One region of the Vibrio sp. R11-SG3-ISO9 genome, then DNA from elsewhere that is predicted to be linked to it. Evidence: predicted binding sites of a transcription regulator. Region 1 holds the regulator's gene; each other region holds the start of a gene.

Region 1 (7,337 bases):
CACCGAAAATGTCTTGTTGAGCATCTTGTTCTGCCTCTTCTTGCTCTTCGTTAAGCAAGCTACCTTGGTTTGGTTCTTGAGTATGAACCACGGCTTCACCGTCACGGATTAGGCGCAGTTGTGCTTCGCGCATATCGTCACCCACGCGTACGTCTGCGCCAAAGCGGAATACCGCTTCACTAATACGGAATTTGCCCGTTTCACCGATTGAGATAAGCATGCCGATACGGCGTAGACGACGCAGAGAGGTTCTCACTTTTTCGAACAGTTTCTCTTTGTCTAAATCAGAACCAGAAGCACGGTTGGTTGCCAACTTCATCAGTTTTTTTTCATCAGCAAGAGCCATCAACTCTTCGAACAGCTCTTGGTTGGTGAAGATACCTTCATGAGCCAAGCGCTCAGGGCTTAGGTAAAGGAAACACAACACCTTACCCACCAGCATATCGAGCTCTGATAGTACGCTTCGGCCAATCAAAGAGGTTGAACGAGGACGTAGGTAGAAGAAGCCCTCTGGCGCTTTTACCAACTCGGTATTGTAGCGTTGGTAAAACTGTTGAAGCTCCAGTTCGAAATCTGACAACAGTGCGTGATTATCTAGGTCTTCTGTTGAAATATGCTTACCTGAACGCAGCATGCTATCAAGCGCTGGGAACAGTGGGTTCGCAATCGCTTTTACCAGTTTCTCTGGCATGTAATCATCAGTACTTGTTAATGACATTTGCTTGTACCTTTGCACCGAAATCGTTGATTGCCTGCCAATCAGGTTGGATCGCCTGATAGTCAGACTCTGAGTAACCTAAGCGCACCGCTTGGTCGACAACAATTCTGGCTAAATCAAAATGGTGTGTGCGAGGGTGTTCTGCAAGGTAGTCTCGCAGTACTAGGCCAAGGTCGATTGGCGTCCCTTGCTGTTTGTGAACCTTCAACATCTCAGCAATTCTATCTGAGAGGTAATCGTTCACTTGCTCAAATTCTTCGTACTCTACATCGAGTGGCGCTTGACCCATTACCTCGTCGTCACGAAGCACTAGCGCCTCATCACGTAGGTCTGTGAGCTTCTCGGCATCGGCATACGCCAATAGCCATGGCGCATCAAAGTAATCGGTTACCGATTGGCGCAGTCGTTGGCTGAACGCTCGGTTCTTATCCATATCGATGGCAGTACGAATAAACTTATGTACGTGGCGGTCGTAACCAATCCATAGATCGATGGCTTGCTGGCCCCAGCTTGTGATTCGGTCTAGCTTCATCTGCAGACCGAATAGGGTTTCACCAACGAACTCTAGCTCGTCATCACCATAAACAATCTCTTGGATATCAAGAATCTGTGTCTGTAGCTCATCACCAGCCGCTTGTAAGGTGTCTTGAAGCTCTTTTAACGTTGCAGAGGTTTCAGATAACAGAGCTTCACAGTTATTGATCGCTTCACGCCAATCTTTGTTAAGAAGGTCCGCAATCTGTTGTTTAACAGTCTGTTGCTGCTCATCCATTACGCGTTGGTTAAGATCGATTTGGTCAAAGATCTCACCAACTGAGTATTTTAGGACGCCATAAACGTTTTTACGCCAGTGACCCGGCGTTCCGCCTTTTTGTGCGGCTTCAATGGCCTTCGCCATCTCGTCAGCAACCATCGATAGCTGAATCGATAGTTTCAACTTCGAGAATTGGCGGTGGCGTAGGTAGTAATCTGAAATACCAATTGCGAGCGGCGATAGACGATAAATGCTCGCACCATCGGTAATCTCACTGGTAAAACGGCTAATCAATTTCTGCTTTACCAGTTCATTGATTGCGTTGTTTGCGCGAAACGCTGAGGCTTCGCCGGTATCTTCGAACAGACGAGTGACAATGGTAAACGCGTCGTGCAGTTCACCCTCACCTAACTCTTCATCGAACCTTTCGTTGCTTAGTACTGCGATAGCAATTAGAAATGCCAATCGCTCAGGCGGCAAATTTAATGAAAAATCATGCTGCTTGACCCAGCCCACCAACTCATCAATTGGCTGCTCTTCGGCAGTTTGAGTCATTTCACTCATTGTGGTTCCTGTAACTGTTCTTTGTAACACCGAGCAGATGTCGGTGCTACGCCTTTTCTTTATAACGCGGGCTATCAGATTGTCGACTGTAGCCTAGGAATGCGATGGCAACTCTTGTACCACATTCTCCGCTTTTTTATTCTGGTTTTTGCGCCCAAACGTGAATATAACGACCTAAAGAGAGGTAAGGCTCTTGGCGACATAGCTGCTTCTCAAGCTCAAGCACGTCTTCGAATTGATAGTCGCCCATGTACTCCATGTTACCTATGTAATCGCTAAACGAGCGAATGCCCGACTTTCCTTTAATCTCAAGACCCGCCTCTTCTATCCATTGATAGACTTCTTCAGGCTTCAAACCTTTTTGGGGTTGCAGCTTAAACCGTTTTCGATGTGGCATCCCATTTAATACATGAGGAATATTGCCACAAATCACATTTTTAAGGACTAATCCGTGATGGTTGTAAAACATAATTGATGCCACGCCACCCGGTTTAACTTGCTTAAGCAGGATATCCAAAGCCTCTTTTGGATCGGCTAACCACTCCATCACAGCATGAAACATCACCATGTCCACGGGCTCATCCATATGCTGTACAATGTTTTGAACCGGAGAGTGAATAAATCGATACTGTTCAAGCAAGCCGGCTTTATCAATATCTTGCTGTGCTAGTTTCAACATTTCAGAAGAAAGATCACACAGCGACACTTTGTGCCCCAAGCCAGCTATCTTTTGCGACATCTGAGCTAAACCACCTCCTGCATCCAGAATATGCAAAGGTGATTCATCGGTTTTGAATGTGCTTAACGCTTGCTCTAAATCTTCCCATACGATGATCTGACGGATCTCTCCTTTGTCAGAGCCGTAAATATTTTTTGCAAATTTGTGGGCAATATCGTCGAAATTACGGTCTTCAGTCACAGCTACTTGGGTTATCATGTCCTATCGTGCCTGCTATTCTGTCACAGGAATTTCAGGAATAAAGAGGCGATGTCTCTTTTTAGTACTAAGTGATGTTTTTTCGGACTATTCGGATATGTTTGAGCTGAAAAAAGTAGTGTCTTCACTGTTGATGCCACTGCCAGCAATGTTAATTCTCGCTTTTCTGGGCTTAGCCCTTGTTATGTTCACTACAAAACGTAAAACAGGGTGCCTTATCACGCTGTCTGCATTATGTGGCATTTTCCTTATCGCGTTCCAACCTGTTTCTAGCCAACTTCTTATGCCAATGGAACGCCAATACACCGCATTCTTACCGACTAATGAACCTGTCGATTACGTGATGGTGTTGGGTAGCGGCCATGTGGTGGATGACCAAATCCCACCAACGTCTGAACTTAGCCGAACGGGCCTAATGAGACTGAGTGAAGGTATTCGCATTCAACGAATCTACCCGGGTGCTAAGTTGATTCTATCTGGCTATGGTGGTGGTACTGAAGTTAGTAACGCACGTATGATGGCCAAGGTTGCCCTAGCATTAGGCGTAGCCAAGCCTGATATTATCTTGCTTGAGACAGCCAAAGATACATGGGAAGAAGCACGTCAGGCTGCAGCGTTTGTAAAAAACAAGCGAATGGTACTAGTGACTTCCGCTAGCCATATGCAGCGAGCTCTTAACGAGTTCCATGACGCTGGTATCAAGCCAATTCCTGCGCCAACCAATTTCTTAGCTCAAGAAGGCATAGAGCAGCCTTGGAACAAGTACATGCCAAAAGCAATTTACTTGGAGCAAACCGAGCGCTACTGGCACGAAACGATGGGCTTAGTTTGGCAATCACTGCGCGACTGGCTAGATAACCAAAGTTCTGAAATGGGCGAGCCAGTCGTAATCTCCGAGCCATCGATGCTTGATGAAGAAGAGAATGCTACAACCTCTGGTGCAATACCAACGAGCGGCGCACAGCCAGCACACTAATGCTGTATAACATGAATGACCATTACTAATGGCCTATGTTGTTTTCAAGCTGATTCCATAAACAAAAAGCCGAGATACTGAATATCTCGGCTTTTTCAATTTCGCTTGTTGAGCATTTTAATTCTAAGCGTTAATCGCCAGCAAACATGTAGCCTTCACCATGAACCGTCACAAAGATTTGAGGGTTCTTCGGATCAAACTCCATCTTGGCACGCATACGACGAATCAACACGTCAATGGTACGGTCGTTTGGCGCATCAACGCGGTGGCTAATCATATTTAAGATTCGCTCACGGCTTAATACTTGATTCGGGTATGAAGACAGCGCAACCAATAGCTCATATTCTGCTTTGGTTAATTTCACCGGCTCACCGTTTTTGCTCAGAGCGCGGCGAGGAATATCAAATGTCCACTCACCAAAGCGAACGATAGATTCGTCATCCGCCTGCTCAGCGGCACCTGCTGGTGACTTGCGAGCTGCAGAAATTCGCCAAAGTAGGTTTTTCACTCGAACCAGTAACTCGCGAAGTTCGAATGGTTTAGTAACATAATCATCTGCGCCCATCTCTAGGCCTACAATTTTGTCGATGCTATCCGTGCGTCCAGTAACTAAAATAATCCCAATGTCTGATTGACTGCGTAATTCGCGAGTTAGCATCAATCCATCTTCGCCTGGTAAGTTGATGTCCAGCATAATGAGGTCAACGTTATTCTCTTCTAAAACGTTTCTCATTTGAGCGCCGCTTTCTGCTTCGCTTACTGTGTAACCCTCATTCTGGAAATATCCAACCAGCTTACTACGGGTTACCACATCATCTTCAACGACTAATACGTGATAGCTCATCTACACCACTTTTCTTATTTAATAGTTTCAGTGACCATTCTATTCATAACTAGTAACAATTCTAGTAGTACGCAAGATAAAAGCCAGAAACCTGAATTTTTTTTGATACAAGACAATCTTAAACCTTGCTATTTAACCTCCATCGCAATTCAATATAGGCATTACTACTAACGAGTGACTTTGCAATTAGCAAATACAACCGTTAGCAAGCCTTCGTACCGCAGATATTACGAAAGACGATATTAGGATTATTGAGATGAAAGAAACGAAAGCGTTCAATGAACAACGAGCTGAAATCTACTGGTGGCTATCGAGCCTGTTCGCAAAAGAGCTGACTCAAGAAGAACTGGATAACTACCACTCGGTTGAGATTCGTTCGTTTTTAACTGGTCTTGGCGACAATGAGACGCTTAAGCCAGCAATCAATAACCTAGTAGATGCACTTAACCGATTGCAGAATCGTGAAGACGCTCAACTGGAGCTTTCGTCAGATTTTTGCGAGTTGTTCCTTAAGTCAGACAAATACGGTGCTCTACCGTACGCTTCTATTTACTTAGACAAGAGCGGCCTGCTGAACGCCAAGCCAGCTCAAGACATGGAAGCCATCATGGCGTCTTACGGAATCGCCGTAAACCAAGACCTAAAAGAGCCTGCTGATCACCTAGCCATCGAGTTGGACTTCCTAGGCAACATTATCATTCGTTCAAACGACCTCGAGAGCGAGCAAGAATTAGAAGCAGCTTTCACTACACAGCATGAATTTGTTGAACAACAACTTCTCAGCTGGGTTCCACAATTTGCAACGAAATGCCGTGAATTTGATGAGTTTGGTTTTTACGCTTGTGTTGCAGAATTGCTAGCCGCTTTCTGTAAACTTGATGCGCAATATTTGGCTGGTGAATAAATTCACTAATGACTAAAGGCACAATTTAGGTAGAATGTGACAATTCACCCAGATTTCTGGGTGAATTTTATTGCGAGTATTTTCTAGTCAGTCTAAAATTGTGACCGCAAACGATAAAATATGAAACATTCTCGAAATGCTATGCTTTAAATTAGCTAAGAGCATTTCGGTGTTAAGACAAGCCGCTCTCATTAGCGGTTTTTTGTTTTTTAGCACTTTAGTACCGAGAGAGCCCTACACATTCTAAGCTCTTGTTCTGGTAGCTTAAAACGGCTACTTGCTCCGTACTGCTGAGGAAGTAGCTATCAATAGGATAAAGCCATGGCAACTATAAAAGATGTCGCTCGCTTAGCCGGCGTATCAACAACCACCGTTTCTCACGTGATCAACAAGACACGTTTCGTAGCAGAAGCGACTCAAGAAAAAGTAAACAAAGCCGTAGACGAATTAAATTATGCACCAAGTGCCGTTGCCCGTAGTTTGAAATGTAACTCTACGCGCACAATCGGTATGTTAGTAACTCAATCAACTAACCTATTCTTCTCTGAAGTGATCGATGGTGTGGAAAGTTACTGTTACCGTCAAGGCTATACGCTGATTCTATGTAACACAGGTGGTATCTACGAAAAGCAACGTGACTACATCCGAATGCTTGCTGAAAAGCGTGTAGATGGCATCTTAGTAATGTGTTCTGACCTAACGGAAGAACTTCGTGAAATGCTTGACCGTCATGCAGACATTCCAAAAGTTGTTATGGATTGGGGTCCTGAAAGTTCACAAGCAGATAAGATCATCGACAACTCTGAAGAAGGTGGCTACCTAGCGACTAAATACCTAGTTGAACGCGGGCATGAACGTATTGCATGTCTAAGTGGTCACTTAGATAAAGCGGCATGTGTCGAACGTATCGCTGGTTACCGTCGTGCACTTGCAGAGGCAGACATTCAAGCTGATGACAACCTAATCCTTGAAGGTAACTTCGAGTGTGATACGGCTGTTATCGCTGCAGATAAAATCGCTGCAATGGAAAATCGCCCTACCGCGGTATTCTGTTTTAACGATACGATGGCGCTTGGTCTTATGAGCCGCCTACAACAGCAAGGTATTAAGATCCCTGAAGATATTTCAGTGATTGGTTACGACAATATTGAGTTGGCAGAGTACTTCTCACCGCCGTTGACGACTGTTCACCAACCAAAACGTCGTGTCGGTAAGAACGCGTTCGAAATCCTGCTAGAACGTATCAAAGACAAAGACCACGAAAAACGTGTGTTCGAGATGCATCCAGAGATCATTGAGCGTGCGACAGTAAAAACGTTAAAATAACGTAAACTTTAGAAAAATCTAATAAAACGCACCGTTTGGTGCGTTTTTTTTATTTGTCAAAAATAAAAACCCAGTTGCATATCAAGACAACAATTAACTGAATTAAGATCACATTTTAGAATAACAAGTGTGAACCTCATTCAACAAAAAACTTTATTCTTGATTATACAGTCACGCACAGGGCAAATCACTTGAAAGGGTGAGACGCAAAGCCTCCGGCCTAACCCATTATTGGTATGGTAGCGGGGTTACCGATGGCAAAATGCAGTATTTCCTACCTTTAGTAGTAATTTACGGCTTATTGACAATTTTAT
Region 2 (7,337 bases), on a different contig from region 1:
AGCCTTTCAAATCGTATTTTTCAATCAAATAGCTTTAGTTCAAGGAAAAGGCGCGGAGTTTCCCCCCTCCCCTAAAACAAAAAGGCCCCAAAAGGGACCTTTTAAACTCTTTTTCAAAGTAGATGAACGAAGTTCAAGGAGCTCACACGGAGTTTGCGCTAGCAAATGAGTATGTGCGACACAGAAATTCGTTCACTCTACGAAGAAAAATTAAGCATAAACTGGTAGACGCTTACAGATTTCTAATACTTTTGCTTTTGTTGCTTCGATAACAGACTCATCACCCATGTTATCTAGGATGTCACAGATCCAACCTGCTAGCTCTTTCGCGTCTGCTTCTGTGAAACCACGACGAGTGATAGAAGGAGAACCGATACGGATACCTGACGTTACAAACGGGCTACGTGGATCGTTTGGTACTGAGTTCTTGTTTACTGTGATGTTTGCTGCACCTAGTGCTGCGTCTGCTTCTTTACCTGTAATGTCTTTGTCGATTAGGTCAACTAGGAACAGGTGGTTCTCTGTAGAACCTGAAACGATGTTGTAACCACGAGCGATAAACTCTGCAACCATGGCTTTTGCGTTAGCAACTACGCGTGCTTGGTACTCTTTGAACTCTGGTTCAAGAGCTTCTTTGAACGCTACTGCTTTACCAGCGATAACGTGCATTAGAGGACCACCTTGACCGCCAGGGAATACTGCTGAGTTCAGCTTCTTGTATAGGTCTTCGCCTTCGTTAGAAAGGATAAGACCACCACGTGGACCTGCTAGCGTTTTGTGCGTTGTTGTTGTAACAACGTGTGCGTGTGGTACTGGGTTCGGGTAAACGCCTGCCGCGATTAGGCCAGCTACGTGCGCCATATCAACGAATAGGTAAGCACCTACTTTGTCAGCGATTTCACGCATGCGTTTCCAGTCACAGATTTGAGAGTAAGCAGAGAAACCACCGATGATCATCTTAGGCTTGTTCTCGATAGCTAGCTTTTCCATCTCTTCGTAATCGATTTGACCTGCTTCGTCGATACCGTACGGGATGATGTTGTATAGCTTACCAGAGAAGTTTACTGGAGAACCGTGAGTTAGGTGACCACCGTGCGCTAGGCTCATACCTAGAACTGTGTCGCCTGCGTTCAGTAGCGCCATGTATACAGCGTTGTTCGCTTGAGAACCTGAGTGAGGCTGTACGTTCGCGTACTCAGCACCGAAAAGCTCACATGCGCGCTCGATTGCTAGAGTTTCAACTTTATCTACGTACTCACAACCACCGTAGTAACGCTTGCCTGGGTAGCCTTCAGCGTATTTGTTTGTTAGCTGAGAACCTTGAGCTTCCATTACACGTGGGCTTGTGTAGTTTTCTGAAGCGATTAGTTCGATGTGTTCTTCCTGGCGAAGAGTTTCTTCTTGGATAGCTGCGAATAGATCCGCATCGTAATCAGCGATGTTCATGTCACGCTTAAGCATCTGTATCTCCTGACTCAGATTGTACTGAAAGTTTCAAAAAAACCACATAACGACCGAAAGCAAACGTTTTCGTCACCGTTCTAATGGGACGCATCATACATAATTTGATCTAGGTCATAAAGAGCTAATTGCAATTTTATCATGCAGTTTTTTCATAATGACATATAAGCTTCATCATACTTATGCGACACATCGCATCAGCACGCGACTTACTGTCAAGTTTTCGCTTTACACCCTGTAAAACGAATATTACATAGGTTTACCTTAATTTTGTGTCTCAAGCTACCGAAAATGCATGTTTTTCTCTACTATGCTCGCCTTTATTGGCTAGGTAATTATTAAAACGATGGAAAAACACTCACGTAAAGAAGATTGGGTTGCCATTCTTACAGGCACCTTCTTAGTTGCACAAGGCGTCTTCTTTTTACAGTCTGCTCAACTGCTTACTGGCGGTACCACAGGCTTGGCTCTTCTATTGAGTCAATTTCTACCTGTCACCTTCGGTGCGCTTTACTTTATCGCAAACTGTCCATTCTATATATTGGCGTGGAAACGTTTTGGACGTAATTTTGCCATAAGCAGTGCTTTTTCCGGTGCTTTAGTGTCTGTTTTTGCGGATCATCTGTATTTAGTCATCTCTCTTGATGCCCACAATGAAATTTACTGTGCGATTGCTGGCGGCCTGCTCATGGGGCTAGGTATGCTGATTCTATTCCGCCATCGCTCAAGCTTGGGTGGCTTCAATGTACTGTGCCTATACATCCAAGACCGTTATGGCATCTCAGTAGGTAAGACTCAAATGGCTATTGATGCCTGTATCCTATTTGCGTCGTTCTTCTTTGTATCACCTTGGATCATCGCTGTTTCTGTACTTGGCACTGCGGTACTGAACGTCGTGCTGGCGATGAACCACAAACCTACACGATACTCGGTTAGCTACAGCTCATAGGCTTGTTGGTTAGCGCTCACTTTCTCGATTTTGAGCCAGAATAAAGTTAGTGCTTTTATCCGGGATACTTAGCTGCTTTTTATAAACAAAGCAGCTAAAATCGTCTGCTTTTATGAAACACGGTTTCCTATGCAAGACTTCCTCGCTGCTGCTCAGGCTAACAATACCTCTATCGTCATTGCCGATCTGGTGTACAACCCTAGTACCCGTGAGTTAAGCACACCTCAAGAAGTCATCAACCTAGAGCCACGCTCAGTTGAGCTACTGGAACTGCTGTTACGTCATGTTGGTGAGCCACTCTCAGCAGAGCTGATCATCCAAGAGATTTGGCAAAGCAGCTTTATCTCTAAAAACGTTCTGACTAATCGAATCAGCACACTGCGTTCAATACTGCAGAAGCACCTCCCAGACAGCGACGCCACTAAAATATTAGTGACCTACCCGCGCAAGGGCTACTTTCTCAATCCTAGCTCTGTACGTCTAGATAACGCTGAAATCGAAAACAATGTGAAACCAAAGCCAAAGCATAACAAAACGGCTTCGAAGCCACCTTGGTTATGGTTGGTAACGCTCGTGTTACTCGCAAGCACCATCACGCTTGGCTATCTATTGTGGCAATCCCCAAATCAGAACTCTGAGCTTACCCGACAGCAACGTCTAATTCCAAAAGTCGAACTATTGCTTAGCCGCATCGATGCCGTCGGTGATAACGCTAGGCAATATCGAGCGTCTATTAAAGCCCTATTGTTACAACAGCAGATCGAATACTCCTACACAGATCTCGCGAATCAAGATGCACCGAGTTACTTCGTCGATCCAATAGACAATTCCCCGTTCTTCCCGGGCGCAAAAAACATGCGTACCAGTGATTACCTCTTAAACATTCAGTTGAAAGATCAAGATATCGACTCCCGCCTTGGCGCTCAGGTCAGCCTAATCTACCCAAATTCGGGCAAACTGGCCTTTCGTGGCGTCTATACCCTCGATGTTGATAGCCTTAGTGACAGCTTGATGGAGATAAATCGAGATCTCGCAGACTACTTCGCGTTACCTCAGCCAGGAATGCCACATTGGTCTATCGATAACAGTCAGCTTAGTGCGTTATTGACTAAGCAGTTTATTGATTTAGAATCTATTGAGCTTAACTGCATGAATTCAACCCTGATGGCTCGCCACCTCGCGCTGTTCGAAACTGACCATCAGCGTTTAATCCGTTTTACCAACCGAGTGCAAACCCACTTTAAGTTGCTTCCAGACGAGCTCAAACTGTGGCTTGGCGTCATCCATTTTAAGCTGCGCGATCTACCAACCGCCAAAGAGCTACTCACCAATCCATCTGGTCACTCGAGCATTGAGAATGCACTCATCTATATGATGATCTCTCACATCAGCTTTCAACAAGGCAACCTCGATAACTTCCGTTTGAACTACATGGAATCTTTAGTCGCTCTATTAAGGGTTATCCCTTCCGAAGAACTGTTTTCTAGGCTGTCGCAGCCGGAGTCAAAAGAGACCTGCCTGCAACCTTGGAGCAGCCTAAAGCTGAGTATCAAGGAGCCTTTGATCATCAAACAATGGGAAAACCTAATGATTAACTACTGCACCTCAGTAGGTGAAGAGTTCGCCAATTAAAAAATATAAAAACTTTAAAATCATAACTTTAAATATAAATTAAGATCTCATGTGACTTCGTTTTTTGCCCTCTAAACAACCAAAAACCTAGTATTCCGAGCAGTTTCGGCAAGCCTTGCCAGTTCACTTTAGGAATACTCAACATGAATAAAACTCTGACTCTACTTACCGTTTCATTGGTTGCTCTATATGGCTGTGGCGGCGGTGGCTCTTCTTCAGGCTCATCAACTGGAAACCAAAAAGGTCCAGACAACCAAGCAGACTTTCCAATCAAAAACGCGCAGTTTGCGCCTAAGCACAGTACAACGATGAACTATGAGTTAGAGGCTGATGGTCAACCAGAAGGCAATATGTCTATGCTCTACATGCCATTGAGCCCAGACGAACTCATCAAACACTTACAAGAAACCCCTGATAGCGAAGCATTACTAAAAGTTGTTCACGACCTTCGTAACTATGGCGTCACTCAGTTCTACCTATCTGAAACCATCATTGATGAAGATATAATGACAGCGGACTATACGTTTTACTTTGCAGGCACCGACAGCGCCCTTCATGAAATCACTGATACCTACTTTATCGATAGCCAGTACATCACAACCATTATGCGCAGCAGCCCTCTGTTCCGACTTACTGGTGCAGATGTAAAAGAGAGCAACCCTATCATTGATATCAGTGAAGAGACGGTATCCATCCAAGCAACCCTAGATGGTGAAGCTGTGATTAATATGCTGACTGACTTTGACGATCACCAATGGGTAAAGAACCTGCCTGCTAATGACTCTTGCAGTGTGGTGTGGCAACAACAAATCAATGAAACGGGTGTAAGAAAGAGCTTCACCGTTTCTGGAAAATCCATCGAAGCAGCCAACCTGACCGAAACCAACGAATACTACTTAAATTGCGACAGCGTGGATGACTCAATGCACTTCTCTAGCACAACTGAGCGTTGGTTTAACCCAAGCATTGGCCTTCTAACGCAAATCGAACTTCTCAATGCAGAAGGTGCGGTAATTACTGAAGAGAAAGCGACCTTGACGGCAATTAACCAAGCCTCATAAACAAACGGTTAAACATATAAAAAGAAAGGCTTTGAGGAGCACCGCAAAGCCTTTCTTGGACATCGAGCCTCTACCCTATCTAGGTGGGGGCCTATTTAGGGCAAGCCTATGGCTCAATATTACGCTTCGTTATCAATCAACAGAATGCGTGTCTCATAGGGACGCAGCACTTGGTGAGGATGTGATTAATATGCTGACTGACTTTGACGATCACCAATGGGTAAAGAACCTGCCTGCTAATGACTCTTGCAGTGTGGTGTGGCAACAACAAATCAATGAAACGGGTGTAAGAAAGAGCTTCACCGTTTCTGGAAAATCCATCGAAGCAGCCAACCTGACCGAAACCAACGAATACTACTTAAATTGCGACAGCGTGGATGACTCAATGCACTTCTCTAGCACAACTGAGCGTTGGTTTAACCCAAGCATTGGCCTTCTAACGCAAATCGAACTTCTCAATGCAGAAGGTGCGGTAATTACTGAAGAGAAAGCGACCTTGACGGCAATTAACCAAGCCTCATAAACAAACGGTTAAACATATAAAAAGAAAGGCTTTGAGGAGCACCGCAAAGCCTTTCTTGGACATCGAGCCTCTACCCTATCTAGGTGGGGGCCTATTTAGGGCAAGCCTATGGCTCAATATTACGCTTCGTTATCAATCAACAGAATGCGTGTCTCATAGGGACGCAGCACTTGGTGAGGAGATGCCGCTGAGTTTTGAGTATCCGTATAGTTAGACAGCAAAGTCTTAGCGCGATTCATCGCAAAGCGCTCAGGAAGCACACACTCAGTCTCTTCACCGTAATAGTTGTTGATACATAACAGAGTTTGGGTTTCAGTTTGGCGAGCATACGCAAAAATGCTTGAGTGCTCAGGCAGTAAATCTTGATAATCACCATCGGTAATCACAGGCACTTCTTTGCGTAACTCAATCAATTTTTTGTAGAAATAGAACACTGAGTCGGAATCTTCAACTGCCTGTTTAGCATTCACTTCACGGTAATTGCTTGCGACTTCAAGCCAAGGCTGAGCCTTTGAAAAACCAGCATAATCCGAAGTATCCCACTGCATTGGGGTACGAGAGTTATCACGAGATTTCTGCGCCAGAATTGCCATCATATCTTGGTGTGAAACGCCTTGCTCGTTCACCATAAGCTGGTAGATATTGGTGCTTTCGACATCACGGTACTGAGCAATATCCTCGTAGCCAGGGTTAGTCATGCCAATCTCTTCACCTTGATAGATGTATGGCGTACCTTGCATCATATGTACTGACGCCGCCAACATCTTCGCAGATTCAACGCGGTAATTTTGATCGTCACCCAAACGGCTTACCACACGAGGTTGGTCGTGGTTACACCAGAAAAGCGCGCCCCAACCTTTGCCGTTGAGTCCACTCTGCCAATGGTTAAAGATCGACTTCAGCTGTAAGAAATCAAACGGCGCTTTAGTCCACTTTTCACCATTCGGATAATCCACCTTCAAGTGGTGGAAATTGAACACCATTGATAACTCTTTGTTATCTAGGCTTGAGTATTGCTGACAGTGTTCAAGGGTTGTCGATGACATCTCACCAACCGTTACGCTGCCGTACTTTTGGAACACTGCGTCACTGATCTCTTGCAAGTATTCGTGAACTCGTGGGCCATCCGTGTAGAAACGGCGACCGTCACCAATATCATCGTTAGGGAAATCTTGCTGCTTAGAAATCAGGTTGATGACATCTAAACGGAAACCATCCACGCCTTTCTCTGCCCAGTAACTGATGATCTCTTTGACTTCACCACGAACCTTAGGGTTTTCCCAGTTTAGGTCGGCTTGCTCTTTCGCAAATAGGTGCAAGTAGTATTGACCCGTAGCTTCATCTAGCTCCCAAGCATTACCACCAAACTTCGACTGCCAGTTAGTTGGTGCATTGCCATTAACCGGATCTTTCCAGATGTAGTAATCACGATATGGACTCTCTTTATCGCCCAAAGCCGATTGGAACCAAGCATGGTGAGTGGACGTGTGGTTAACAACAATATCCATGATAATGCGAATACCGCGTTGGTGAGCCTCAGCCAACAATTGGTCAAAGTCCGCCATAGTGCCGAACTCTGGGTTTATCGCGTAGTAATCAGAAATATCGTAACCATTATCGACCATCGGTGATTGGTATACTGGCGTTAACCAAATGGCGTCTACACCCAGCGTTTTTAGGTAATCTAACTTTGATATCACCCCTTGAATGT
Region 3 (7,337 bases), on a different contig from region 1:
CGTTACTGCATCATGGCATGCTTGTTATGGGAATTCCCTACTCTGAACCTGCTCTACACACCACTCAAACGGGTGGCACACCTTACGGCGCAAGCAGCGCTGGTGAAAACAGCACGTTAAGCAAAGAAGAGATTGAACTGGCACAAAATCTTGGAAAGCGTTTGGCGAGAACGGCAATAAACCAGAAAGGAATATCTTGATTATGTATATGTCTGAAAAAGCGATGTCTCCCAAGACTAAGCTATTTCGTTACTTTGCTTTATTGGGTAACTTATTGCTTTTGGGCTGGGTAGTTGCATGGCAGATGACCCTTTCCCCGCACCCTCATTTAGACAACGTTACGCTAGCGATTGTATGGGCGGTACCACTGCTATTGCCGCTACCGGGTATTTTGGCGGCTAAGCCTTACACCCATGCGTGGGCTAACTTCATCTTGATGCTCTATTTTCTACATGCATTAACGATTTTATATGTCGATGGTGGTGAGCGCATGCTCGCGGCAGTTGAGCTTCTGCTCACGACCTTAGGTTTCGCTGGGAACATTCTGTTTGCTCGTTTCCGAGCGAGAGAACTGGGCATTAAGCTTAAACGCCTATCTGAAGTCGAAAAGAAAGAGAAAGCCAAGTTTGAACAGTAATTGGTAAGTGCTCTCTTCGTTAGTGCCGTTATCGATTACAACAGCCATAAAAAAGCCCTGCATTGCAGGGCTTTCTTCATTTTGAAGCTCGATTATCGAATCCACTCATAAACCAGGCTTGGCTTTAGCGGTTTTGGAGCACTGGTAGTCTCAACAACTTCACTGCCTGCGAGTTCTACGACTGCTTCGTCTTCGTCAGTAGCATTCGTCTCTGACTCTGCGTCCGACGCTTTGACTTCCGCAGATAAGTTACTTGGAGTGACCACTTGTGGCGCATTCTCAGCTTCCGATTGTGGTTCCACGCCACCCACCGACAAGGTGTTGTCTTGCGCTTCAAATTCAGGCATCTGCTCTGGCTCTATATAAGATGCTTCAACTTTCGCCACTGAACGTAGGCGCTCCACTTCTGTCTCAAATTCATCTTGAGTCGATAACAGATGAATTCTAAACGTCACTTCATGATTCTGAATCTTCAGGATATCTAAGCTTGCTACAGAGTTAAGTGCTTTTAATGCATTCTCTAGCTGGAAGAAGTCTTGTGCATTATTCAAGCTAATGAATTGTGCAAGAATTGACTCCGAAGACTCGCTCGCGACTGTGACCGCACTTTTCTTAGCGTAGTAGTTACTGATCTCGTTAACTAATGACTGAGAAGCAGACGCACCACTGCCTGAAACAGACCCCGTTACTGGTGATTTCGGTGAACTGGTTATCTGATTAGGCTGTTGATCATAAAGCGTCCAACGTAGACCTGACGGCTGCGCACGCACAACCAGCACCGCATCCACAGGATAACGTTGACTTGCTTGGCTGATAGGTGAAACAAAACCGCCCCACAGATCAGACGTTGCAATACCTGTAATGTCATCGAAGTCACCCACAGGTAGCGTAATTGGTAAACCACGCAGTTTCGCGTTTTGTTGAATGCCTGCCGCTAGCTTAGAATTCGAGTGTTCCCAAACGATATTCTTGTCGTAGTTTTGCTCTTCGACTAGCCACACTAATACATTGGAACGCGTTTCAGGCCAGTAAGGTAATTGAGCTTGAGTCAGTAGGTTACGAATCTGAGCGCCATTAAAGCGCATGCGCAACGTAGTTTGCTCACTTGCCTCACCAAAACTCATTTGTGACAGGTATTGAGCACTTTGGCGCATCGCCTTTTTTACCGTCTCATTAGCAGCAACGTCTGTTTGGCCAGTTGCACGGACCAGCACCTGTTGCATGCCTTCATTTCTAGCCGCTCTCTCTGGCTCTTTCTGTTCTGAATTGATAGCCACTTCGGCACTGAAAATATCCACCTGAGTCAGTGCATAACTCGGCGCAGCCAAAAGTCCCATCAACAATGCTAAATAACGCATATCGACCCTAGTCTTAAAATCTTGTGCCCTGATGATAAGCAACTATGGGTAACTGGGCAAGGACGATGGCAGATAGTCGATTGAATAACCGAGAATTATCGGGGTGATATATAGCAATTAAGGAAAATTAGTGAAGACTTAAGTGATAATGCACATATTTTCGGCAAATGAGCGATAAATTTGACACAACCTATATAGCAATCGATTGCGAGGTGATAAAATCCCGCGAATTTTATTTTTTACTTCACGATTAGCTCAAGGACCTATCATGAAAAATGCTTTGCAAGGTGCGCAAATGCTCTTTGTCGCCTTTGGTGCACTGGTATTAGTCCCCCTACTTACCGGTTTAGATCCCAATGTTGCACTGTTCGGTGCTGGTATTGGTACCCTCCTCTTCCAAGTCATTACTCGCCGTTCGGTTCCAATTTTCTTAGCCTCTTCTTTCGCGTTTATCGCACCGATCATGTTTGGCGTACAAACTTGGGGCATAGGTGCCACAATGGGCGGCCTAATGGCGGCAGGTGTTGTCTATGTGCTGATGGGTGGCCTAATTAAAGTTCGCGGCGTTGGTTTTATCCATAAGCTATTACCACCAGTGGTAGTTGGCCCAGTGATCATGGTTATCGGTCTTGGTTTAGCACCGGTAGCCGTTAACATGGCACTGGGTAAAACTGGAGACGGCGCAGTACAGCTGGTGGATGCCGATGCGGCTCTTTGGATCTCAGCGATTTCACTGATTGTTACCATCATTATTAGCGTATTCGCTAAAGGCTTTTTAAAACTGCTGCCAATCTTTGGTGGTATCGTAGCGGGTTACATCACAAGCCTAGTCTACGGCGCGGTCGACTTTACTCCGGTAGCTCAAGCCTCTTGGTTGGCCATGCCTAACTTTGTGGCACCAGAGTTCAACATCAATGCGATCTTCTTCATGGTGTTCGTTGCTATCGCACCTGCTGTTGAGCACGTTGGCGACATGCTGGCCATTTCGAACGTAACGGGTAAAGACTACCTTAAAAAACCAGGTCTACACCGCACCATAACCGGTGACGGCGTGGCAACGATTGCTGCTTCAATGCTGGGCGCTCCGCCGAACACAACCTACAGTGAAGTAACGGGGGCAGTGATGCTAACAAAAGCCTTCAACCCAGTAATCATGACTTGGGCTGCGGTCACCGCTATCGTGCTTGCACTGGTTGGTAAGCTAGGTGCCTTGCTGCAAACTATCCCGGTTCCGGTTATGGGCGGTATTATGATTCTGCTGTTTGGTTCTATTGCAACGGTTGGCCTAAATACGCTCATCAAAAACCAAGTTGACCTACACAAATCACGCAACCTAGTGATCGTCGGTGTAACACTGGTATTTGGTATCGGCGGCATGGCTTTTGGTATCGGCGATTTCAGCCTTCAGGGCGTGAGTTTGTGTGGTATCGTAGCAATCCTACTAAACCTTGTATTGCCAGAAGAGCTAGGTGAGAACCACTCTGTAGACACAGCGCAAATCAAGTAATCGAATAAATCGAGAACAAACAAAAAGGGAGCGTATCGGATGATACGCTCCCTTTTTTCACTATTGGTCGTAGCAAATATCGCTACAACTAACCGAATTACTTAGTACCGAAGATCTTATCGCCAGCATCACCTAGACCAGGAACAATGTAGCCCTTGTCGTTTAGCTTCTCATCGATTGCCGCAGTGTAAAGCTCTACATCTGGGTGTGCTTTCTCAAGTGCTGCAATACCTTCTGGCGCAGCAACAAGAACAAGAATCTTAAAGTGCTTACAACCCTTCTCTTTCATAAGGTCGATAGTTGCGATCATTGAGCCACCCGTTGCTAGCATTGGGTCAACAACAAGAGCAATACGCTCCTCGATGTTAGACGCTAGCTTGTTGAAGTATGGCACAGGCTCAAGTGTTTCTTCATCACGGTAGATACCAACTACACTGATACGTGCGCTTGGGATATGCTCGAGTACACCATCCATCATGCCAAGACCAGCACGTAGGATTGGCACAACTGTTACTTTCTTACCTTTAATTTGGTCAACTTCTACTGGACCATTCCAGCCGTTGATCTCTACACGCTCAGTTTCGAAATCTGCTGTCGCTTCATATGTTAGAAGGCTACCCACCTCTGTTGCTAGTTCACGAAAACGCTTCGTGCTGATTTCGCCTTCACGCATCAGGCCAATCTTGTGCTTAACTAGCGGGTGTTTTACTTCAACAACTTTCATTTCCAACTCCGGCAATATTTAAATAAACCCACAGATTATACATCGTTTTTATCACATTTTCAGTATGTTTATTTGGCAAAAAATTTACGCAAACGTTTGCTCTTATTTAGCAAGCCCTGTTAGAATAGCGCCGTTTTCACATCCAACTTAAGACCGAGGACTATCCCGTGAGCGGTAATAATTCTTCTCTAAGCTACAAAGACGCTGGTGTTGATATCGATGCAGGTAACGCACTAGTAGATCGTATTAAAGGTGCTGTAAAACGCACTCGTCGCCCAGAAGTAATGGGTGGCATTGGTGGCTTTGGCGCCCTATGTGAACTACCAACTAAATACAAAGAGCCTGTACTGGTTTCGGGTACAGATGGTGTAGGTACTAAACTTCGCCTTGCTTTGGATATGAAAAAACACGACACCATAGGTATCGACCTAGTGGCAATGTGTGTGAACGACCTAATCGTTCAAGGTGCAGAACCTCTATTCTTCCTAGACTACTACGCAACAGGCAAACTAGACGTTGATACCGCAGCAGACGTAGTTTCTGGTATCGCTGAAGGTTGTGTGCAATCAGGCTGTGCGCTTATCGGTGGTGAAACTGCTGAAATGCCTGGCATGTACGAAGGCGAAGACTACGACGTAGCTGGTTTCTGTGTTGGTGTTGTTGAAAAAGCAGACATCATCGACGGCACTAAAGTTGCGGCGGGCGATGCGCTTATCGCTGTAGGCTCAAGCGGCCCACATTCAAATGGTTACTCTCTGATTCGTAAAGTACTAGAAGTATCTGGTGCAGATATGAACGAAGAGCTAAAAGGTCGCACCATTGGTGAACACCTACTAGAACCAACTAAGATTTACATCAAGTCAGCACTTAAGATGATTGCAGAGCATGATATTCATGCTATCTCGCACATCACAGGTGGTGGTTTCTGGGAAAACATCCCACGCGTACTTCCAGAAGGTACAAAAGCAGTCATCGACGGCAAAAGCTGGGAATGGCCAGCTATCTTCAACTGGCTACAAGAGAAAGGTAACGTGGAAACATTTGAAATGTACCGCACTTTCAACTGTGGTGTTGGCCTAGTCGTTGCTCTTCCAAAAGAGCAAGCTGAAGCGGCTGTTGAGCTGCTAAAAGCTGAAGGCGAGAATGCTTGGGTGATTGGTGAAATCGCACAAGCGGCTGAAGGTGAAGAGCAAGTTGAAATCAACTAAGCTTGATTGCTAGCTCGCACAATTAAGAATGAGGACTTTAGGTCCTCATTCTGCTATTTACGCCCTAGAAAACCTTAAAATATGTAGGTAAATTGTTATTTACTCTCACTCATCGCGTTTGATACCTCTATGAAAAATAATGCCCCTCAGAAAAACATCGTCGTTTTGATCTCCGGAAGCGGAAGCAACCTCCAAGCAATCCTTGATGCTTGTCAGAACCAGCACATTAATGCTTCTATCAAAGCTGTTTTCTCAAATAAAGCAGAGGCATATGGCTTAGAGCGTGCACGTACTGCAGAAGTCCCAGCACACTCTCTTGATCCAAAATCATTCGAATCAAGAGAAGCGTTCGATCGCGAGCTAATGCAACAGATCGATGCCTATCAACCAGACTTAATTGTTCTCGCTGGCTATATGCGTATTCTGAGTGCTGATTTTGTTCGTCATTATTTAGGGAAAATGATCAACATTCACCCTTCACTGCTGCCGAAGTATCCAGGGCTACACACACACCAAAGAGCCATTGATGCCAAAGATAAAGAGCACGGAACCAGTGTCCACTTTGTCACGGAAGAGCTAGACGGTGGACCTGTGATCTTACAAGCTAAGGTGCCTGTTTTTGCAGAGGATGATGCAGACGAATTGGCAAGCAGAGTACTGACACAAGAGCACCAAATCTACCCATTGGTGTGTCAGTGGTTCTGTGATGATAGATTAGTGATGAAAGAGGGTTGTGCTGAACTCGATGGAAACACGCTTGGCAAACATGGCTACGCACAAGACTAGAAACGTGTTTATAGCTAATAAAACATGCTAATTCGAATACTAAAAAGGCCGCATTGCGGCCTTTGTTATTTGGAGCTTGGTGTAACGCATATACCAATCACAGTAAGTAAGTGATCAGAAATAGCGCAGAAAAAAGGCTTGAGAGCAAGGCAGCATTTTTCGATAAGTAGTTATTCTACAATCAAAAATTCTAACGCAGTTATCGAGCATTTTAGCAAGCTAGGGTGAGCAGTTATTTACTACGATTGGTATTACTCTAAGGGTTCGGTTGGAGCTTGGCTCGCCACCTTTTTAGGAGCGTAAGCCACATCAGCTAAAGCTTGATGGTTCGACTCAATCAACTCACCGAAATGGAACAGTGCAAACTCGCCAGGTTTCATTCGCGCCCACTCTTCATTATCCGTTAATGGCTGTGTAGCGACGACACTCACCACATCATTCGGCGTGGTCTCTTCCTGAAAATTGATCTCTACATCTTCATCAATCAGGCTCGCTTTACCAAACGGGGCGCGCCGTGTGATCCAATAAAGGTGATTGGTGCAGTATGTCATCACATACTCGCCATCACTCAGCAGCATATTAAATACGCCCTTTTCACGCAGCTTGTCACAGCACTCTGCAACAAAACGGAACATCCCCATCATATCTTGAGGAGGCTCAGGAAAACGGTCTTCTAGCTGCTTAAGTAGCCAGCAAAACGATAGCTCACTGTCTGTCTGGCCAACCGGGCGAAAACGGCCACTTTCAAGGTCATCATAGTCGGTTAACTGACCATTGTGAGCAAAGGTCCAGTACTTACCCCATAACTCGCGAGTAAAAGGATGAGTATTTTCTAGGTTAACACCACCACGATTTGCTTGACGGATATGACTGACAACAGCACAGCTTTTAATTGGATAGTTTTGAACCAGCTCTGCAATCTTTGACTCGCAGCTTGGATTCGGATCCTTAAAAGTACGAAAGCCTTTTCCTTCATAGAAGGTAATGCCCCAACCATCTCGGTGTGGGCCAGTTTTACCGCCACGTTGCATCAATCCAGTAAAACTAAAACAAATATCCGTTGGCACATTAGCGCTCATGCCGAGCAATTCACACATGGTTAAACCTACTCCCTCTT
Region 4 (7,337 bases), on a different contig from region 1:
AACGACCCAATGGTATCCCGTAGGGGAGTCGAACCCCTGTTACCGCCGTGAAAGGGCGGTGTCCTAGGCCTCTAGACGAACGGGACACTGCATGAAGATATTGGGATATCTTCGTCTCTTTTACTTTCTAAACCGTATCAATCTGTGTGGACACTTATCGTGAATATCTTCGTATAAGGAGGTGATCCAGCCCCAGGTTCCCCTAGGGCTACCTTGTTACGACTTCACCCCAGTCATGAACCACAAAGTGGTGAGCGTCCTCCCGAAGGTTAAACTACCCACTTCTTTTGCAGCCCACTCCCATGGTGTGACGGGCGGTGTGTACAAGGCCCGGGAACGTATTCACCGTAGCATTCTGATCTACGATTACTAGCGATTCCGACTTCATGGAGTCGAGTTGCAGACTCCAATCCGGACTACGACGCACTTTTTGGGATTCGCTCACTCTCGCGAGTTGGCTGCCCTCTGTATGCGCCATTGTAGCACGTGTGTAGCCCTACTCGTAAGGGCCATGATGACTTGACGTCGTCCCCACCTTCCTCCGGTTTATCACCGGCAGTCTCCCTGGAGTTCCCGACATTACTCGCTGGCAAACAAGGATAAGGGTTGCGCTCGTTGCGGGACTTAACCCAACATTTCACAACACGAGCTGACGACAGCCATGCAGCACCTGTCTCAGAGTTCCCGAAGGCACCAATCCATCTCTGGAAAGTTCTCTGGATGTCAAGAGTAGGTAAGGTTCTTCGCGTTGCATCGAATTAAACCACATGCTCCACCGCTTGTGCGGGCCCCCGTCAATTCATTTGAGTTTTAATCTTGCGACCGTACTCCCCAGGCGGTCTACTTAACGCGTTAGCTCCGAAAGCCACGGCTCAAGGCCACAACCTCCAAGTAGACATCGTTTACGGCGTGGACTACCAGGGTATCTAATCCTGTTTGCTCCCCACGCTTTCGCATCTGAGTGTCAGTATCTGTCCAGGGGGCCGCCTTCGCCACTGGTATTCCTTCAGATCTCTACGCATTTCACCGCTACACCTGAAATTCTACCCCCCTCTACAGTACTCTAGTTTGCCAGTTTCAAATGCAGTTCCGAGGTTGAGCCCTGGGCTTTCACATCTGACTTAACAAACCACCTGCATGCGCTTTACGCCCAGTAATTCCGATTAACGCTCGCACCCTCCGTATTACCGCGGCTGCTGGCACGGAGTTAGCCGGTGCTTCTTCTGCAGCTAACGTCAAGAGATGCCGCTATTAACGACACCCCCTTCCTCACTGCTGAAAGTACTTTACAACCCGAAGGCCTTCTTCATACACGCGGCATGGCTGCATCAGGCTTGCGCCCATTGTGCAATATTCCCCACTGCTGCCTCCCGTAGGAGTCTGGACCGTGTCTCAGTTCCAGTGTGGCTGATCATCCTCTCAGACCAGCTAGGGATCGTCGCCTTGGTGAGCCATTACCTCACCAACTAGCTAATCCCACCTAGGCATATCTTGACGCGAGAGGCCCGAAGGTCCCCCTCTTTGGCCCGTAGGCATCATGCGGTATTAGCCATCGTTTCCAATGGTTATCCCCCACATCAAGGCAATTTCCTAGGCATTACTCACCCGTCCGCCGCTCGACGCCGTTATCGTTCCCCGAAGGTTCAGATAACTCGTTTCCGCTCGACTTGCATGTGTTAGGCCTGCCGCCAGCGTTCAATCTGAGCCATGATCAAACTCTTCAATTTAAGATTTTGTCGACTCAATGAATACTGATTACATTACATAGTAATGTTGAATTGACTGTGCCGAATCTTACGATTCGAATTGGTCACTCAGTTCATTGAAATCAAGTTGAAACCGAAGTTTCTTTTTTGATATTCATCAACGAGTGCCCACACAGATTGATAGGTTTAAATTGTTAAAGAGCTTTTCCTTTTTGAGCTTCGCTCAAATCGGACGGCCATTTTAGCGATTTAAGTTTTAGTGTCAACCACTTTTTTCAAAACTTTTTTCAAGCGCTTAGCTTGGCTAATTTGGCTTGCTGATTCGTTTTGGTTTCTTACGAAGCCATCCCGTGTCAGCGAGGTGGCATTATAGAGATTGCGATCACATTGGCAAGCCCTTTTTTGCGTTTTTTTTAGTTTTTTGATTGTTCGGATAAAAAACACCCAAAAACGGCCATTTATCCTAGTCAGAGACCCAATAATGCTCTTAAGCTAGCTATATAAAGGAGGATTTATGAGTTCTATACGCAGTTATAAAGGTATCGCACCGAAAATAGGCCAAGATGTCTATATAGATGAAACCGCAGTATTAGTTGGTGATATCAAGATTGGTGACGACTCTAGTGTTTGGCCTTTGGTTGCAGCAAGAGGCGATGTTAATCATATCCATATTGGTCAACGTACAAATATCCAAGATGGTTCAGTTCTTCATGTCACTCATAAAAACAAGGAGAATCCTGACGGCTACCCTTTGATTATCGGTAATGATGTCACGATTGGCCATAAGGTGATGTTGCATGGTTGCACCATTCAAGATCGGGTATTGGTAGGAATGGGAGCGATCATTCTAGACAATGTTGTCGTAGAGCAAGAAGTAATGATTGGTGCAGGCAGTTTAGTTCCGCCAAACAAAGTTTTGGAGAGCGGTTATTTATATGTGGGAAGCCCAGTAAAAAAAGCACGTCCTTTAACAGATAAAGAACGTGCTTTTCTCCAGAAGTCTGCCGACAACTATGTTCAGAACAAAAATGACTATCTAGATTCAGTTCGCCCTGTTTAAGACGCTTGAATCTCGATTTGACCAGAGGAGTTAAACTCCTCTTCTTCTATTAACTCTTCTGCTAGTTCTTCTAAGTCAAAACGCAACTCACTGAACACCTCAATGGCTTGCTCATTTGTTACTTTACGTCCTGCCAATTTTCCTAGCTCTTCTAGGGTAATAGTACACTCAATAAGTGCGCCACTTTGTTGAGCAGGGAAAACGACGCATTGATTCTCCGCATCCCAGGTTTGGATATCAGGAAACAAAATTGACTGATTCATTATTAAGCCTCTAGGTTCTTTCTTAATTCTCTGAGGATTTGCTTTGTACCCGGTCTTAGACCGCGCCACAACATAAAGCTTTCAGCCGCCTGACCCACTAGCATGCCTAGGCCATCGTAAGCGGCATGGACACCATTATCCAATGCCCAGCGATTAAAGACCGTGTGTCCCGAACCATAGACCATGTCATAAACGGTACTTGTTGGTGTGAATATCTCGGCGGACACTTGTGGAAGCTCACCACTCAACCCTGAAGAAGTGGAGTTAATGATCACATCAAAGCCTTCATGCACCTCATCAAGTCCAATGCCTGAGACATTACCAAAGGAAGTAAACATTTCTGCGAGTAGTTGTGCTTTGGAAGCAGTACGGTTGGCAATCACTAATTGGCGAGGACTGTGGTCAAGCAATGGCTTAATCACTCCTCTTGCTGCGCCGCCAGCTCCAAGCAGTAGGATACGAGCGTCTTTTAATACCACTTGGTGTTGCAATAAATCTTGGACTAGCCCTTCACCGTCGGTGTTGTCACCAATGATCTCGCCATCATCAAGCTTTTTAAGCGTATTCACAGCGCCAGCTAGTTGAGCTCGCTCAGTTAGACGATCCGCAAATTGGTATGCGTCTTCTTTAAACGGTGCTGTGACGTTACAGCCTTTACCACCATTGCCAAAGAAATCTTTCGCCGCATTGAGAAAATCACCGGGCTCAGGCTGTTGAGATGTATAGGTAAGTTGCTGGTTCGTTTGGCGAGCAAATAGCGTATGAATAAATGGTGATTTACTTTGACTAATTGGGTTTCCAAAAACGGCATAGCGATCTATGTACTGTGTCATATCCTTACCTAACAGAGCTTATGAAAAAGGGTCATCGAATGATGACCCTATCACTATACCTATAAGGAAGGAAGTCTTACCAAACTCTAGGTTTTAAATAGTCTGTGTACAGTAGCGCCTCTGGTGAACCCTCTTGAGGTTCGTATCGATACTCCCATCGTGCCAATGGTGGCATCGACATCAGAATCGACTCGGTACGCCCACCACTTTGTAGACCAAATAGGGTGCCACGGTCATAAACTAGATTAAATTCAACATAGCGGCCACGACGATAGAGTTGGAAATCGCGTTCACGTTCGCCGTAAGGCGTCTCTTTTCTTCGTTCAACAATTGGCAGATAAGCTTGGGTATAACCCTCGCCAACCGCTTGCATGTAAGCAAAGCTCTTCTCAAAGCCCCACTCATTCAAATCATCAAAGAACAAGCCGCCTACACCACGCGTCTCATCACGATGAGGCAAATAGAAATACTTATCACACCACTCTTTATGCTGCTGATACACGTCATCGCCAAATGGCGCACATAGATCTTTCGCTGTTTGGTGCCAAGATTGGCAATCTTCAGCAAATGGGTAGAACGGGGTCAGGTCGAAGCCACCGCCAAACCACCAGATAGGCGCTTCACCCTCTTTTTCTGCAATGAAAAATCGTACATTGGCATGAGAGGTTGGGATATATGGGTTCTTAGGATGGATCACCAACGAAACACCCATTGCCTCAAATTTTCGGCCAGCAAGCTCTGGTCGATGTGCGGTCGCTGATGCTGGCATCTCTTTACCCGCGACGTGAGAGAAGTTCACCCCCCCCTGCTCAAATACAGCACCATTAGTCATAACGCGCGTACGACCACCACCGCCAAGACGCTCACCAGGTTCACGTTGCCATGCGTCTTCTTCAAACGCCGCAACACCATCGGCTTGTTCTAGTTGTTGGCAAATCGAATCTTGTAAGTTGAGCAAGAACTGCTTTACCGCATCTTTATCAATTGCTGACATGTTTCTTCCTTTATGCAGGGTTTAGCCCTGTCTTAATATTTGAGAAGTCTTTGCATCACGGATTTCACTCGGCTTATCACGGCCTCCCGTTTCACCCTCAAGAATGGCCACCAGCTTATGACCAAGCTGCTGCTTCACTTCTTCAGTGGTCATACACGGCGGCTCACCCGATAGGTTTGCGCTGGTAGAGGTTAACGGCTTTCCAAGCGCATTACACATCTTCTGTACCAAAGGGTGATCGGTTACACGTACCGCAATTGAATCGAATTGACCACTTACCCAATCCGTCACTTGTGCACTGGCTGGCATGATCCACGTAACAGGGCCTGGCCATGTCGATTTTACCGTTGCCAGTTGCTCAGAGGTCAGCTGACTTTCATCGATATAAGGGAGCAACTGTTCATAACTGGCAGCAATTAGGATGAGGCCCTTTTCCATCGGACGCTGTTTAAGTTCAAGTAATTTCTGGATGGCTTGCGGGTTATCAGGGTCGCAACCAACACCAAATACACCTTCAGTTGGATAGGCGATCACCTCACCTTGTTGTAATGCCTGTAAAGTATGCTGAAAGTTGTCCACGATTTGCCTCATCTATATCTGCTATTAAACTCGTTAAGTGTACAAATAATCACTAACTGTTACTAAAGCTATTTGTTTATAAAATGTATCAAATAGCAACTTTGACTGACGCAAACGTTTTCCTTGAGCAATTTTCCCCGTATAATGCGCGCAAATTATCTAATCACTTAATCAAATCGTACCTGAAGGAGTTTGAGATGACTGTCGGTATTATCATGGGTTCTAAATCTGATTGGCCAACAATGAAGCTAGCAGCGGATATGTTGGATCAATTTGGCGTAGCGTACGAAACAAAAGTGGTTTCTGCTCACCGTACTCCTCAACTACTGGCGGATTACGCAACGAGTGCAAAAGAGCGTGGTATTAAGGTGATCATTGCAGGTGCAGGCGGCGCAGCTCACCTACCGGGCATGGCAGCAGCATTTACTAGCGTTCCTGTTCTTGGTGTACCAGTACAGTCTAAAGCTCTAAAAGGCATGGACTCACTTCTTTCTATCGTTCAGATGCCTAAAGGTATCGCGGTTGGTACGCTAGCTATTGGTGAAGCGGGCGCAGCTAACGCAGGAATTCTCGCGGCACAAATCATTGGTACGCACAATGAAGATGTGATGGCAAAAGTAGAGGCGTTCCGCTCTGAGCAAACAGAAACGGTACTAGCTAATCCAAACCCTGCAGAGGACTAATTCCCATGCATGTTCTTGTGTTAGGCGCGGGCCAACTTGCTCGCATGATGTCCCTAGCTGGGGCTCCGCTGAATATTGAAATTTCTGCTTTTGATGTTGGCAGCAAAAACATTGTTCACCCATTAACGCAAGCGATTCTAGGCAATGGCTTAGAGAATGCGATTGAGCGTGCGGATGTGATTACGGCTGAGTTCGAACACATCCCTCATGATGTGCTGGAAGTGTGTGAGCGCAGTGGTAAGTTCCTACCGACTACCGAAGCAATCAAAGCTGGCGGCGACCGTCGTCTTGAGAAAGCTCTGCTCGACCAAGCGGGCGTGAAGAACGCCAAATACGCAGTGATCAACTCTCGCGAAAACTTTGACCACGCTATCTCGCATGTTGGCCTACCAATGGTGCTTAAGAGCACACTAGGTGGCTATGATGGCAAGGGCCAATGGCGCCTTAAGTCTTTAGACGCAGTAGAAACCGTTTGGACTGAGATGGCAGAATGCATCGCGGCGACCGACAACCAAGCGATTGTTGCTGAAGAGTTTGTTCCATTTGACCGTGAGGTATCTTTAATTGGTGCTCGTGGTAAAGATGGTGAGATTCAGGTGTACCCTCTGGCCGAAAACGTTCATACCGACGGTGTGCTGAGCCTATCAACAGCGATTGATGATGTTGAGTTACAGGAACAAGCTAAGACTATGTTCACTGCGGTTGCTGAGCGCTTGGATTACGTAGGTGTACTTGCTCTTGAGTTCTTTGATGTTCAAGGTGCACTGCTCGTTAATGAGATTGCCCCACGCGTTCATAACTCTGGCCACTGGACACAGCAAGGTGCTGAAACTTGTCAGTTTGAAAATCATCTTCGCGCCGTATGTGGTATGCCTCTAGGAAGCACAAAGCTGATTCGCCCGACGGCGATGATCAATATCCTGGGTGAGGACACTCTGCCTAACGCGATCTTGGCGCAGGCCGGTTGTCATGTTCACTGGTATGGCAAAGAAAAACGTGCAGGTCGTAAGATGGGGCACATCAATGTTAGTGCTGACTACAACGCCGAACTGCAACGCACGCTTTGCGGTCTAGCTAAGATCTTAGATAAAAGGGCTTACCCAGCGATCCACGATTTTGCTGAGCAGATGCAGTAAATGGAAATCCAATAAAAACGGCGCTCATTGAGCGCCGTTTTTTATGTTTGTTCTTGAATGTGGTGACATTTTCGGTCAGCACA

The links. Region 1 encodes PurR, which represses purine synthesis genes. Its sites were predicted from a motif close to TNANGNAAACGTTTNCNTNA; they were not measured.
Region 2: a site for PurR is predicted at 1,517-1,536, ahead of glyA (serine hydroxymethyltransferase). Genes of this name have one in related genera too.
Region 3: a site for PurR is predicted at 4,311-4,330, ahead of purM (phosphoribosylformylglycinamidine cyclo-ligase). Genes of this name have one in related genera too.
Region 4: a site for PurR is predicted at 5,542-5,561, ahead of purE (5-(carboxyamino)imidazole ribonucleotide mutase). Genes of this name have one in related genera too.

What each region holds. Positions count from the first base shown of each region.
Region 1 covers NZ_JCBDGU010000038.1:36,845-44,181, reverse strand. The annotation lists gene mukE (chromosome partition protein MukE) at 1-718, opposite strand, end outside; gene mukF (chromosome partition protein MukF) at 699-2,036, opposite strand; gene cmoM (tRNA uridine 5-oxyacetic acid(34) methyltransferase CmoM) at 2,173-2,955, opposite strand; gene elyC (envelope biogenesis factor ElyC) at 3,071-3,949, shown strand; gene torR (two-component system response regulator TorR) at 4,080-4,793, opposite strand; gene torD (molecular chaperone TorD) at 5,050-5,697, shown strand; gene purR (HTH-type transcriptional repressor PurR) at 6,019-7,023, shown strand; cyclic di-GMP riboswitch class I at 7,195-7,279, shown strand.
Region 2 covers NZ_JCBDGU010000009.1:99,749-107,085, reverse strand. The annotation lists gene glyA (serine hydroxymethyltransferase) at 211-1,461, opposite strand; gene AC6R05_RS03010 (YitT family protein) at 1,808-2,410, shown strand; gene AC6R05_RS03005 (winged helix-turn-helix domain-containing protein) at 2,540-4,042, shown strand; gene AC6R05_RS03000 (hypothetical protein) at 4,186-5,103, shown strand; partial or broken gene AC6R05_RS02995 (hypothetical protein) at 5,276-5,626, shown strand; gene treC (alpha,alpha-phosphotrehalase) at 5,746-7,337, opposite strand, start outside.
Region 3 covers NZ_JCBDGU010000009.1:157,074-164,410, reverse strand. The annotation lists gene wrbA (NAD(P)H:quinone oxidoreductase) at 1-200, shown strand, start outside; gene AC6R05_RS03300 (DUF2069 domain-containing protein) at 200-637, shown strand; gene AC6R05_RS03295 (DUF2066 domain-containing protein) at 730-1,995, opposite strand; gene AC6R05_RS03290 (uracil-xanthine permease family protein) at 2,264-3,502, shown strand; gene upp (uracil phosphoribosyltransferase) at 3,600-4,226, opposite strand; gene purM (phosphoribosylformylglycinamidine cyclo-ligase) at 4,394-5,434, shown strand; gene purN (phosphoribosylglycinamide formyltransferase) at 5,564-6,220, shown strand; gene AC6R05_RS03270 (class II glutamine amidotransferase) at 6,472-7,317, opposite strand.
Region 4 covers NZ_JCBDGU010000031.1:86,745-94,081, reverse strand. The annotation lists tRNA gene AC6R05_RS10240 (tRNA-Lys) at 1-8, opposite strand, end outside; tRNA gene AC6R05_RS10235 (tRNA-Glu) at 11-86, opposite strand; rRNA gene AC6R05_RS10230 (16S ribosomal RNA) at 175-1,727, opposite strand; gene AC6R05_RS10225 (gamma carbonic anhydrase family protein) at 2,221-2,766, shown strand; gene AC6R05_RS10220 (DUF1488 family protein) at 2,763-3,029, opposite strand; gene aroE (shikimate dehydrogenase) at 3,032-3,862, opposite strand; gene hemF (oxygen-dependent coproporphyrinogen oxidase) at 3,939-4,856, opposite strand; gene tsaC (L-threonylcarbamoyladenylate synthase type 1 TsaC) at 4,878-5,435, opposite strand; gene purE (5-(carboxyamino)imidazole ribonucleotide mutase) at 5,633-6,118, shown strand; gene AC6R05_RS10195 (5-(carboxyamino)imidazole ribonucleotide synthase) at 6,124-7,254, shown strand; gene AC6R05_RS10190 (DNA topoisomerase family protein) at 7,296-7,337, opposite strand, start outside.